DNA from 3 places in the Pseudomonas sp. WHRI 8519 genome. Region 1 is predicted to be linked to each of the others. Evidence: riboswitches for the same ligand, from Rfam matches in the RefSeq annotation. Region 1 holds a riboswitch; each other region holds the start of a gene.

Region 1 (3,849 bases):
CCTGCCGTTGCCGTTGCCGTTGCCGTTGCCGTTGCCTTGCTTTTGCTCTTGCCTTTGCTTTTCAGTGCGCGATAGATCAGACGCTGCAGATTGCGACTTCAGGAGGCCGAACGGAGGTCTTGCGGAGGGAGGTGACGGGCATGGATGCCCGTCAAGCGCTTCGGCCCATGGATGGGCCGTGAGCGCGGTCTTCCCGGGAGCAAGGCCGGAGTGAGGGAACCCCGAAGCGAAGCGTAGGGGCCGGATGATGGGAGCGGGCGGTTTTTTGGTTCCTTTTTGCCAAGACAAAAAGGGACCCGCCGTAAGGGCGGAAAGGTGATTCAGCGCCGCCCCGGCAAATGGATATTCACGCTAGCTGAAAGCCGCAAGCCGCAAGCCGCAAGCCGCAAGCCACAAGCCACAAGCTCATGCTGGGGTTTTGATTCATCTGGGCATATCCATTTGCTATGGCGACGCTCACTCACCTTTCCGCCCTTACGGCGGGTCACTTTTTGGCAAACGCCCCAAAAAGTAACCAAAAAAGGCTGGCTCCTATCATCCGGCCCCTACGCTGCGCTTCGGGGTTCCCTCGCTCCGGCCTTGCTCCCGGGAGGACCGCGCTCACGGCCCATCCATGGGCCGAAGCGCTTGACGGGCATCCATGCCCGTCACCTCCCTCCGCAAGACCTGCGCTCGGCCTCCTGAAGTCGCAATCTGCGGTGCCTGCACTTGCGCGCTAGAAAATCAAGAGCAAGAGCAAGAGCAAGAGCAAGAGCAAGAGCAAGAGCAAGAGCAAGAGCAAGAGCAAGAGCAAGAGCAAGAGCAAGAGCAAGAGCAAGAGCAAGAGCAAGAGCAAGAGCAAGAGCAAGAGCAAGAGCAAGAGCAAGAGCAAGAGCAGGGGCAGGGGCAGGGCTTGGGCTTGGGCTTGGTTCATTGCGTAGGGGGGGGACGGGCGCGTCAACAGTTGACCACCTGCCACCCCCCGCGTAGCCTTGCCGCTTCGAGGTTCTTCGGCCAGGCCGAAGCTAAGACGGGAACGCGGTACAAGCCGCGGCTGCCCCCGCAACTGTAAGCACCGGTAACGGATCGACACAGCCACTGCGCCTGAGCGCGGGAAGGCGTCATCCCGCCAGCCCCTTGATCGAAAGGGCCGCAACGGTGCAAGCCAGGAGACCTGCCTCGCAACGTTTTCGACTATCAACCGGGCGGGGTGATCCGGTGGCGAACGAGCCCGGCCGGTCCGACCGCGGCTTTCGTCCCGCATGCCCGCGCCATCCTGCCAAGGGCAACGCGACATGAAAACACTGGCCAAGCTCCCCGTCACCATCGTCACCGGCTTCCTCGGCTCGGGCAAGACCACCTTGCTCCGGCACATGCTCGACAACGCCCAAGGCCGCCGCATCGCAGTCATCGTCAACGAGTTCGGCGAACTCGGCATCGACGGCGAAATCCTCAAACAATGCAGCATCGGCTGCACCGAAGAAGAAGCCAGCGGCCGCGTCTACGAACTGGCCAACGGCTGCCTCTGCTGCACCGTTCAGGAAGAATTCTTCCCGGTCATGCGTGAACTGGTGGCGCGCCGTGGCGACCTCGACCATATCCTCATCGAAACCAGCGGTCTGGCACTGCCAAAGCCCCTTGTGCAAGCCTTCCAGTGGCCCGAAATCCGCAACGCCTGCACCGTCGACGCGGTGATTACCGTGGTCGACAGCCCGGCTGTCGCCGCCGGTACCTTCGCCGCCTACCCAGACCAGGTCGACGCCCAACGCAAGCTCGACCCCAACCTGGACCACGAGTCGCCGCTGCACGAACTGTTCGCCGATCAACTGGCCAGTGCCGATCTGGTGGTACTGAACAAAGCCGACCTGATCGACGCCGAAGGCCTGGCGAAAGTCCGCGCTGAAGTGGCCGATGAATTGCCGCCCGCGGTCAAGGTAGTCGAGGCCAGCAGCGGCCGCCTGCCGCTGAACGTGCTGCTGGGCGTCGGCGCAGAGTCCGAAGCGCACATCGATGGCCGCCGCACCCACCATGATTCGCATCACGACGGCGAAGACCACGACGACCACGACCATGATGCCTTCGACTCCATCTCCATCGACCTGCCAGAGGCCGACGAAGCGCTGCTGCTCGACGCCCTGACCCAACTGGTGGTGGAATTCGGCATCCTCCGTGCCAAAGGCTTCGCAGCCATTCCTGGCAAGCCCATGCGCCTGCTGGTGCAGGGCGTAGGTACCCGTTTCGACAAGCACTTCGACCGCGCCTGGCGTGCCGATGAGCCGCGCGTCACCCGCCTCGTGCTGATCGGCCAAGACCTTGACGCCGCACAGCTGGAAGCTCGTCTGCGCCAGGCACTGGGCGCCTGACCCATGCACTTGCTGCGGACCCAGCCCGGCGGTTTCGTGCCGGACGACAGCATCGCCGACTTCGGCCAGACACCCGCCGAGCTGGTGATTCTCTGCAGCGGCGACTCGCACTTGGCATTGCTCGCTGAAACCGCCGAGCAACTGCCGGACGACTACCCCAGCCTGCGCCTGGCCAACCCCATGCAGGTGCAGAACCATGCCTCCGTCGACCTTTATGTCGACCAGGTGCTGCGCCACGCCAAGGTGATCCTGGTGTCGTTGCACGGTGGCGTGGGCTACTGGCGCTATGGTGTGCAACAGCTGGTCGAACTGGCTTCGCGCGGGGTGCAGTTGATCCTGGTGCCCGGTGACGACCGCCCCGACCCGGAGTTGACCGGGCTGGGCAGCATCACCGGGGAGCCAGCCGAGCACCTTTGGCATTACCTGCGCCAAGGGGGCAAGGCCAATGCCATCAACCTGTTCAAATACCTGGCCAGCCAGTGGCTGGGCCGCGATTACAGCTGGGATGCACCGCAACCGTTGCCACGCACGTCGGTGTATCACCCCGGCACCCCCACTGCGACGCTCAAGGACTGGTTCGGCCAGTGGCACCCGGAGCACCCGGTAGCACCACTGCTGTTCTACCGTTCGCACCTGCAGGCCGCCAATACCGCGTTCATCGACGTGTTTTGCCAGCGCCTGCAGGCGGCGGGCCTCAATCCGTTGCCGATCGCCGTTGCCAGCCTCAAGGAATGCGCCTGCCTGGAGCAGGTCGAAAACTGGCTGGACGAAGTGGGGGCCGAGGTCCTGATCAATACCACGGGCTTTGCCATGTCCAGCCCGGAACGTCCCAACCTGCGGCCGTTTCGCCGTGACATTGCGGTGCTGCAGGCGATCTGCGCGCAGGACAACCAACCCGGTTGGGAAGCCAGCGAGCAGGGCCTGGGCGCTCGCGACCTGGCCATGCACATTGCCTTGCCCGAGCTGGACGGGCGCATCATCACGCGGCCGGTGAGCTTCAAGGACATGGCCTGGCGCAGTGAGCGCAGCCAGTCTGATGTGGTGTGCTACCGCGCCCATCCAGAGCGTATGGATTTTGTCGCCGAGCTGGCCAGGCGCTGGGTGGCGCTGGCGCGCCTGCCCAATGGGCAAAAGCGCGTTGCGCTGGTGCTCGCCAACTACCCGACCCGAGACGGGCGCATCGGAAATGGCGTTGGCCTCGATACCCCCGCAGCGGCGCTCAACATTCTCAAGGCGCTGCAGGCTGAAGGCTACCCGCTGGGCGAACTGCCAGACAGCGGCACGCAACTGATTCACCAGCTGCTCGGCGGCGTCACCAACGACCTCGATCACCTCGACCAGCGCCCCTGCACCCAGAGCCTGAGCCTGGCGGATTATCAGGCTGCTTTCGAGCGCCTGCCCGAAGCCAACCGCCAGGCCGTGCTGGAACGCTGGGGGGCGCCCGAGCAAGACCCGATGTACCGCAGCGGTCGCCTGATGGTGGCCGGGCTGCGCTATGGCCTGACGT
Region 2 (3,849 bases), 1.6 Mb from region 1:
TCCAAAGCCTACCTGCAGGCAAAACGGGTGATCACTCAAGGGCATCTGGCGCATAACCCTTGATCGCGCAAGGCGCTACGGCGCCTTGCTTACCCGCCACACCACGTTGCCCACATCGTCTGCCACCAGCACGCCGCCGCGATGGTCGTTGACCACGCCTACCGGTCGCCCCATGGCGTTGCCATCGCCATCCAGAAAGCCGCTGAGCAGGTCGATCGGTTTGCCGACAGGTTTGCCAGCCGTGTCGAATGGCACGAAGATCACCTTGTAGCCACTGTGCGGTTGGCGATTCCAGGAGCCATGCTGGCCCACGAAAGCACCCTGGTCGAACGGTGCAGGCAGCGCACCGGGCTCTGCAAACGCCAACCCCAGTGATGCGGTATGGGGCCCCACGGCATAGTCCGGCACAAGTGCCTGCGCGACTTTTTGCGGGTTCGGCGGCACGACCCGCTCATCGACGTGCTGGCCGTAATAGCTGTAGGGCCAACCATAAAAGCCGCCATCTTTCACCGATGTGATGTAGTCGGGCACCAGGTCACTGCCGATCTCGTCACGCTCGTTGACTGCCGTCCACAAGGCACCAGTACGCGGCTCCCAGGCCAGGCCGTTGGGGTTGCGCAGCCCAGAGGCAAAGATCCGGTGCGCGCCGCTGGCCGCATCGACCTCCCAGATCGCAGCGCGTCCCTGTTCCTGTTCCATGCCGTTCTCACCGACATTGCTGTTGGAGCCGACTGTCACATACAGCTTCTTGCCATCGGCACTGGCAATGACGTTCTTGGTCCAGTGATGGTTCAGGGGCCCCGCTGGCAACTCGATGACCTGCTCCGGCGGTTCGCGAAGCTGCAGAGCCCCCGAGGTGTAGCGAAAGCGCAGCAGCCTGTCGGTATCGGCGACATAGAAATCCTGGCCGATCAGTGCCATGCCAAACGGCGAATTGAGCCCGTCGATGAAGGTCGTGCGGGTGTCGGCAACGCCGTCATGGTCGGCATCGCGCAGCAAGGTGATGCGGTTGGCGCTGGGCACCGCGGCACCGGCGCGCTTCATCGCCCTGTCCATGGCCCAGCCACGCAGGCCCTTGCCATCATCAGGCCTGGGCGGGGCATTGGTCTCTGCCACCAGCACATCACCGTTGGGCAGTACATGAAGCCAACGCGGGTGGTCGAGGTTGTCGGCGAAGGCTTTCACCTGTGTGCCTGCTGCCGCCTTGGGTTTTCCACCCGTTGGCCAGCCGATGGCGGGCGCGATATTGACGGTGGGTATCAACGTCTTTTTCGGTGGGGGCAGCTGTACAGACGGGCCGCTGCCCTCACTGACCTCCAGCATGGCCCTCTCGGTGCAGCCCGCCAGGCAAGCGCCCAGTACCCAAGGAAAGACAACACGCATGTGTTTCATGTCTGCACCCCTGTGACGATGCTCTTGAAGATTCAGAGCCGGGAGAACGGCCAGTGGTTCAGCTGAGCACTTCCCGGTCGTAGCGGCCGATCCGCTCGCAGCGATCCATGAGCAATCGATCATGCGCCTTTATCGGCATCAGATCGCTGCCAAATCACCCCCTTCGATTGACGCTCCCGGTGCAACACTCTAACCTTCGCGCGTGTTTCAGGTGCCCTGCAAGCCCGTCTGGGCAGGGTGAAACTGGGAAGCCGGTGTGCGCCTATAAGGTGCGAGTCCGGCGCTGCCCCCGCAACGGTAGGTGAGTCAAAAACCGCGCACGGCCACTGGATGCCAGTATCCGGGAAGGCGCGCGGGCCCGGGCCAACGCCCGCTCACGAGCCCGGAGACCGGCCTGTCACTGCCAACGGCATCACGGAGGGTGATGCGCGGTGCACCGTGGCGTCTGGCCACGGCCCTGCGCGCTCTCCGTCTGCCCGCCTATCGACCTGTCGCCGTGTCTTACGCGGCGACAGCCTGCGGAGACCCCCATGAGCGAAACCACCGAACGCGACGAACGTCACCTGGCGCGCATGCAGCGCAAGAAGGCGATCATCGACGAGCGCATCGCCAATTCCCCTAATGAGTGCGGCCTGCTGCTGGTGCTGACCGGCAATGGCAAGGGCAAGAGCAGTTCGGCGTTCGGCATGCTCGCACGCGCCTTGGGCCATGGCATGCAGTGTGGCGTGGTGCAGTTCATCAAGGGCCGCAACAGTACCGGCGAGGAGCTGTTCTTCCGGCGCTTCCCCGAGCAGGTGCGTTACCACGTGATGGGCGAAGGCTTCACCTGGGAAACCCAGGACCGCCAGCGCGACATTGCCGCCGCTGAGGCAGCCTGGGCGGTATCACGCCAGCTGCTGCAGGACCCGAGCGTCCAGTTCGTGGTGCTCGACGAGCTGAACATCGCCCTCAAGCACGGCTACCTCGACCTCGATCAGGTGCTTGGCGACATCCAGGCGCGCCCCCCCATGCAGCATGTGATCGTCACTGGCCGCGCGGCCAAAGCCGAAATGATCGAACTGGCCGACACCGTTACCGAGATGGGCATGCTCAAGCATGCCTTCCAGGCGGGTATCCGTGCACAGAAGGGCGTCGAACTGTGAGTCAGACGCGCCACTGCCCAGCCGTCCTGATCGCAGCACCGGCATCTGGCCAGGGCAAGACCACCGTGACCGCAGCCCTGGCCCGCCTGCACCGCAACCTTGGGCGCAAGGTCCGTGTGTTCAAATGCGGGCCTGATTTTCTCGACCCGATGATCCTCGAGCGTGCCAGCGGGGCGCCGGTGTACCAGCTCGACCTGTGGATGATCGGGGCGCAGGAAAGCCGCCGCCTGCTGTGGGACGCGGCGGGTGAGGCCGACCTTATCCTGATAGAGGGCGTGATGGGGCTGTTCGACGGCACCCCGTCCAGTGCCGACCTGGCGCGCCACTTCGGCGTGCCGGTGTTGGCGGTGATCGATGGTACGGCCATGGCCCAGACCTTTGGTGCACTGGCCCTGGGGCTGGCGCGCTACCAGCCCGACCTGCCGTTCGCTGGGGTGCTCGCCAACCGTGTCGGCAGCCTGCGCCACGCGCAGTTGCTCGAAGGCAGCCTGACCGAAGGCCTGCGCTGGTACGGCGGGTTGTCGCGCGAGCGCGGTATCGAGCTGCCCAGCCGCCACCTGGGGTTGGTGCAGGCCAGCGAGCTGAATGACCTGGATGCGCGCCTGGACGCTGCCGCCCAGGCACTGGGCAGCAGCTGCGATGCCGCATTGCCGCCGCCGGTGGCATTCGCCGCGCCGCAGGAAGTGCCCTGCACCGCCTCGCTGGCGGGTGTGCGCATTGGCGTCGCCCGGGACGCAGCGTTCGCCTTCACCTACGGCGCCAACCTCGACCTGCTGCGCAACCTGGGGGCACAGCTGGCGTTCTTCTCGCCGCTGCACGACCGCGCGTTGCCCGATGTAGACAGCCTGTACCTGCCGGGCGGCTACCCGGAGCTGTACCACCATGCGCTGGCCGCCAACGCCCCGATGTGCGCCGCGATCCGTGCGCACCACGGCGCCGGCAAGCCGTTGCTGGCCGAGTGCGGTGGCATGCTCTACCTGCTCGATGCCCTGACCGACGTAGCCGGTGAACGTGCAGCGCTGCTCGGCCTGCTGCCCGGCGAGGCGACCATGCAAAAACGCTTGGCGGCGCTGGCCCTGCAAGCTGTGGAGCTGCCCGAAGGCACTCTGCGCGGCCACACCTACCACCACTCCCTGACCAGCACCGAACTGCAGCCCATCGCGCGCGGCCTGAGCCCCAACGGCGGGCGCGGCAACGAGGCGGTCTACCGCCTTGGGCGGCTCACTGCATCCTATGTGCACTTCTATTTCCCCTCCAACCCAGAGGCGGCGGCGGCGCTGTTGCGGCCATGAGCGAGCACGCCTTCAGCGATGCC
Region 3 (3,849 bases), 880 kb from region 1:
CGTGACCAATCCTCGCATGCGCGTTACAGGTGCCAGGCGCTGACCCGCAGCGTCTTTAGCGGAGCTGTAATAGCCCCAGCGCGCTCGACGGGAGCAGCGAGCATCTGGGGCCGCTGTGCGGCCCATCGCCGGCAAGCCCGGCTCCCACCTGGATTGCGCCGGCTTTTGGAAATTGGGCAAGACCGTTGCTTGCACAGGTAAGCGCAGGCTTGAAGAACTGCGCGGTCGCGGTGGGAGCCGCTTACCGGCGATGAGGGCTGCACAGCCACCGCAAAAAAGCACTACCTTGCGCAGGTAAAAATGTTAGAAAATAACATTTCATTTGACATACAACCTGCCTGCGACACCTCCATGACAAGCTCCGCCGCCACCCCAACCCTGCTCACCCAGCGCCTGCAGAGCATCGATGCCCTGCGCGGTCTGGTGATCCTGTTCATGCTGCTCGACCACGTTCGCGAAACCTTCTTCCTGCACCACCAGGTCAGCGACCCGATGAGCATCGACACCACCGACCCGTCGCTGTTCTTCAGCCGCACCCTGGCCCACCTGTGCGCCCCGGTGTTCGTACTGCTGACCGGCCTGTCGGCCTGGCTGTACGGCGAGAAGTATCAGGGCCGCAGCGATGTCTCGGCGTTCCTGTTCAAGCGCGGCCTGTTCCTGGTGGTGCTGGAGTTCACCCTGGTGAACTTCGCCTGGACCTTCCAGTTGCCCCCCAGCGTCATCTACCTGCAGGTGATCTGGGCCATCGGGGTAAGCATGATCGCCCTGTCGCTGCTGGTGTGGCTGCCGCGCCCGGCGCTGATTGTGCTGGGCGCAGTGATCATTGCCGGCCACAACCTGCTCGACGGCCTGCACTTTGCCACCGAGTCGGCGCTGCATGTGCCGTGGGCGATCCTGCATGACCGTGGCTGGCTGGAACTCTCTGACAGCCTGCGCCTGCGTACCTCCTACCCGGTACTGCCGTGGATCGGCGTGATTGCCTTGGGCTATGGCCTGGGCCCATGGTTCGCCCGTGGCAGCGATGCCGGCCAGCGTCAGTACCGCCTGCTGCTGGCAGGGGTCATCGCCCTGCTCGGCTTCATGGTGCTGCGCATGCTCAATGGCTACGGCGAGGCGCCGTGGAGCGGCTACCCGACGCTTACCCAGACCGTGATGAGTTTCTTCAACATCACCAAATACCCGCCCTCGTTGCTGTTCCTGGCGCTGACCCTGGGCTGCGGCCTGCTGCTGCTGCGCGCCTTTGAACGTGCAGGGCAAACACGCTGGATCGGTGCCCTGGCGGTGTTCGGCGCGGCGCCGATGTTCTTCTACCTGCTGCACCTGTACGTGCTGAAACTGCTGTACCTGGCCAGCGTCGCCCTGTTCGGCCGCAATCACGGCGATTACTTCGGGCTCGACGGCATGGGCGCTGTGTGGCTGGGCGCTGTACTGCTGGCCGTGGCGCTGTACCTGCCGGTGCACTGGTTTGCCAGGCTCAAGGCGCGCCGCCGCGACATCACCTGGCTCAAGTACTTCTGATTCAGCGTTTTCACCGGCTGCCTGATGGTCTACCATGCGGGCCGCCGGTTTCCACCACGGAAACAATAGGGAATCCCAAGCCGCCCAGGCGCGCCAACCGGAACTGCCCCCGCAACTGTAGGTGCCGAGCCCGCTCCATCGATGTCACTGGATCCGCTGATCCGGGAAGGCCGGAGCCGGGTGATGACGCACCAGTCAGGAGACCTGCCGGCTTACATCTACCAACCGGCGGGGTGTCCGGGATTGGCCATCAGAGTTGCCCCTGTCGCATGAGGGGCTCGGCGATGCCTGTCCGCGCGTTCCTTCCGTGAACTGTCCGATAGGAGATCGCCCCGCATGCTGTCCCGTTTCGCCACCCTGCTTGTCGGCCTGAGCCTCACGGGCGCGGCACAGGCCGCCGCCACGCACTATCCGCTGACCGTGGACAACTGCGGCATGCCGCAAACCTTCGCCCACGCCCCCGCACGCGCTGTGACCATCGGCCAAGCCGGCACCGAAATCCTCTACGCGCTGGGGTTGGGCGACAAGCTGGCCGGCACATCGCTGTGGTTCAACAACGTCTTGCCCGAGTACAAGGCGCTGAATGACAAGGTGCCACGCCTGGCCGACAACGACCCAAGCTTCGAAGCGGTGGTGGGCAAGCGCCCCGAACTTGTGGCCGTACAGTTCGAATGGATGGTTGGCGCCCAAGGCGTGGTCGCGACCCGTGAGCAGTTCAACGAACTGAAGATTCCCACCTACCTGCTGCCCTCGGACTGCGAAGGCAAGGACAACCTGGTGGGGGCCGATGGCACGCGACTGCAGGCGTTTCAGGTCCAGAGCATCTACAAGAGCGTCAGCCAGCTGGCAGAAATCTTCGACGTCCAGGACCGTGGCGCGGCACTGAACAGCGACCTCCAGGCACGCCTGAACGGCGCCAGGCAACAACTGGCCGGCAAAGACCTGAGCCAGACCTCTGCGCTGTTCTGGTTCTCCAGCGCCGACCTCGACATCGACCCCTACGTCGCGGGCCGCCAGGGCGTGGCAGACTTCATGCTGCGCACCCTGGGTGTGCGCAACGTGGTCGAGTCCACCGAAGAATGGCCCACGGTGGGTTGGGAAACCCTCGCCAAGGCCAACCCGACGTGGCTGATCATCGCCCGCATGGATCGCCGCCGCTTTCCGGCCGACGACTACCAGAAGAAGCTCGACTTCCTGCACAGCGACCCGGTAACCAAGCACATGGATGCCGTGAAAAACAACCGCATCATCATCCTCGACGCCGATGCCATGCAGGCCGGTATCCGCCTGTTCCGGGGCCTGCAGACCCTGTCGGCAGCCTTCGCCAGCGGTAAAGCGGCGCCGTGATGAAGCGTCTGTTGCCCTGCTCTGCACTGGCCCTGATTGCCCTGCTCGGCGCACTGCTCGCCGGCACTGCCATCGGCGAGACCAGCGTGTCACCCAGCGTGGTGTACCAGGTATTGGCCAACCAGCTGTGGCAGGCCGGTTACCCGGTCGACCCGATCGACGCCGGTATCGTCTGGAACTACCGCCTGACGCGCACGCTGGTCGCCGCCGCCTGCGGCGCAGGGCTGGCGACCTGTGGGGTGATCCTGCAGGCACTGCTGCGCAACCCGCTGGCCGAACCCTACCTGCTGGGCCTGTCAGCCGGGGCATCGACCGGCGCCGTGCTGGTGGGCCTGCTGGGCCTGGGCAGCATTGCCCTGAGCATGTCCGGCGGCGCCTTCGTCGGCGCCGTCGCGGCCTTCGCGCTGGTCCTGGTGCTGGCCCGCGCAGCTGGCCCGAGCAGCAACAACGCCCAAGTGATCCTGGCAGGGATTGCCGGCTCGCAACTGTTCAACGCCCTGACGGCGTTTCTGATCACCAAATCAGCCACCGCCGAGCAGGCTCGCGGCATCCTGTTCTGGCTGCTGGGCAACCTCAGTGGCGTGCGCTGGCCATCGGTATGGCTGGCCATGCCGGTGGCACTGTTCGGGCTGGTGGTGTGCCTGTGGCACCGGCGCACACTGGACGCCTTCACCTTCGGCGCTGATTCGGCGGCGTCGATGGGCATCGCTGTGCGGCGCAGCCAATTGCTGCTGATCAGCTGCGCGGCGCTGGTGACGGCGGTGATGGTGTCCATCGTCGGCGCCATCGGTTTTGTCGGGCTGGTCATCCCGCATGCCCTGCGCCTGTTGCTCGGCCCAGGCCACAGCCGCCTGCTGCCGGCCAGCGCCTTGGGCGGTGCGCTGTTCCTGATCGCCGCAGACATGCTTTCGCGCACGCTGATCCCGGGCCAGGTGATCCCGGTAGGGGTGGTCACCGCGCTGATCGGCGCACCGGTGTTTGCGC

Evidence for each region. A riboswitch is a leader RNA that binds a small molecule or an ion and turns the genes downstream of it on or off. The one in region 1 is predicted to bind cobalamin.
Region 2: it holds a riboswitch for cobalamin, as region 1 does, so the genes downstream of both, cobO (cob(I)yrinic acid a,c-diamide adenosyltransferase) here and cobW (cobalamin biosynthesis protein CobW) in region 1, are expected to answer to the same signal.
Region 3: it holds a riboswitch for cobalamin, as region 1 does, so the genes downstream of both, ABRP30_RS09630 (ABC transporter substrate-binding protein) here and cobW (cobalamin biosynthesis protein CobW) in region 1, are expected to answer to the same signal.

Annotation. Positions count from the first base shown of each region.
Region 1 covers NZ_CP167996.1:3,007,837-3,011,685, reverse strand. The annotation lists cobalamin riboswitch at 966-1,176, shown strand; gene cobW (cobalamin biosynthesis protein CobW) at 1,275-2,342, shown strand; gene cobN (cobaltochelatase subunit CobN) at 2,346-3,849, shown strand, end outside.
Region 2 covers NZ_CP167996.1:1,404,421-1,408,269, forward strand. The annotation lists gene ABRP30_RS06375 (C40 family peptidase) at 1-63, shown strand, start outside; gene ABRP30_RS06380 (sorbosone dehydrogenase family protein) at 76-1,392, opposite strand; cobalamin riboswitch at 1,585-1,805, shown strand; gene cobO (cob(I)yrinic acid a,c-diamide adenosyltransferase) at 1,923-2,534, shown strand; gene ABRP30_RS06390 (cobyrinate a,c-diamide synthase) at 2,531-3,826, shown strand; gene bluB (5,6-dimethylbenzimidazole synthase) at 3,823-3,849, shown strand, end outside.
Region 3 covers NZ_CP167996.1:2,123,051-2,126,899, reverse strand. The annotation lists gene ABRP30_RS09635 (DUF1624 domain-containing protein) at 352-1,518, shown strand; cobalamin riboswitch at 1,547-1,745, shown strand; gene ABRP30_RS09630 (ABC transporter substrate-binding protein) at 1,855-2,865, shown strand; gene ABRP30_RS09625 (iron ABC transporter permease) at 2,865-3,849, shown strand, end outside.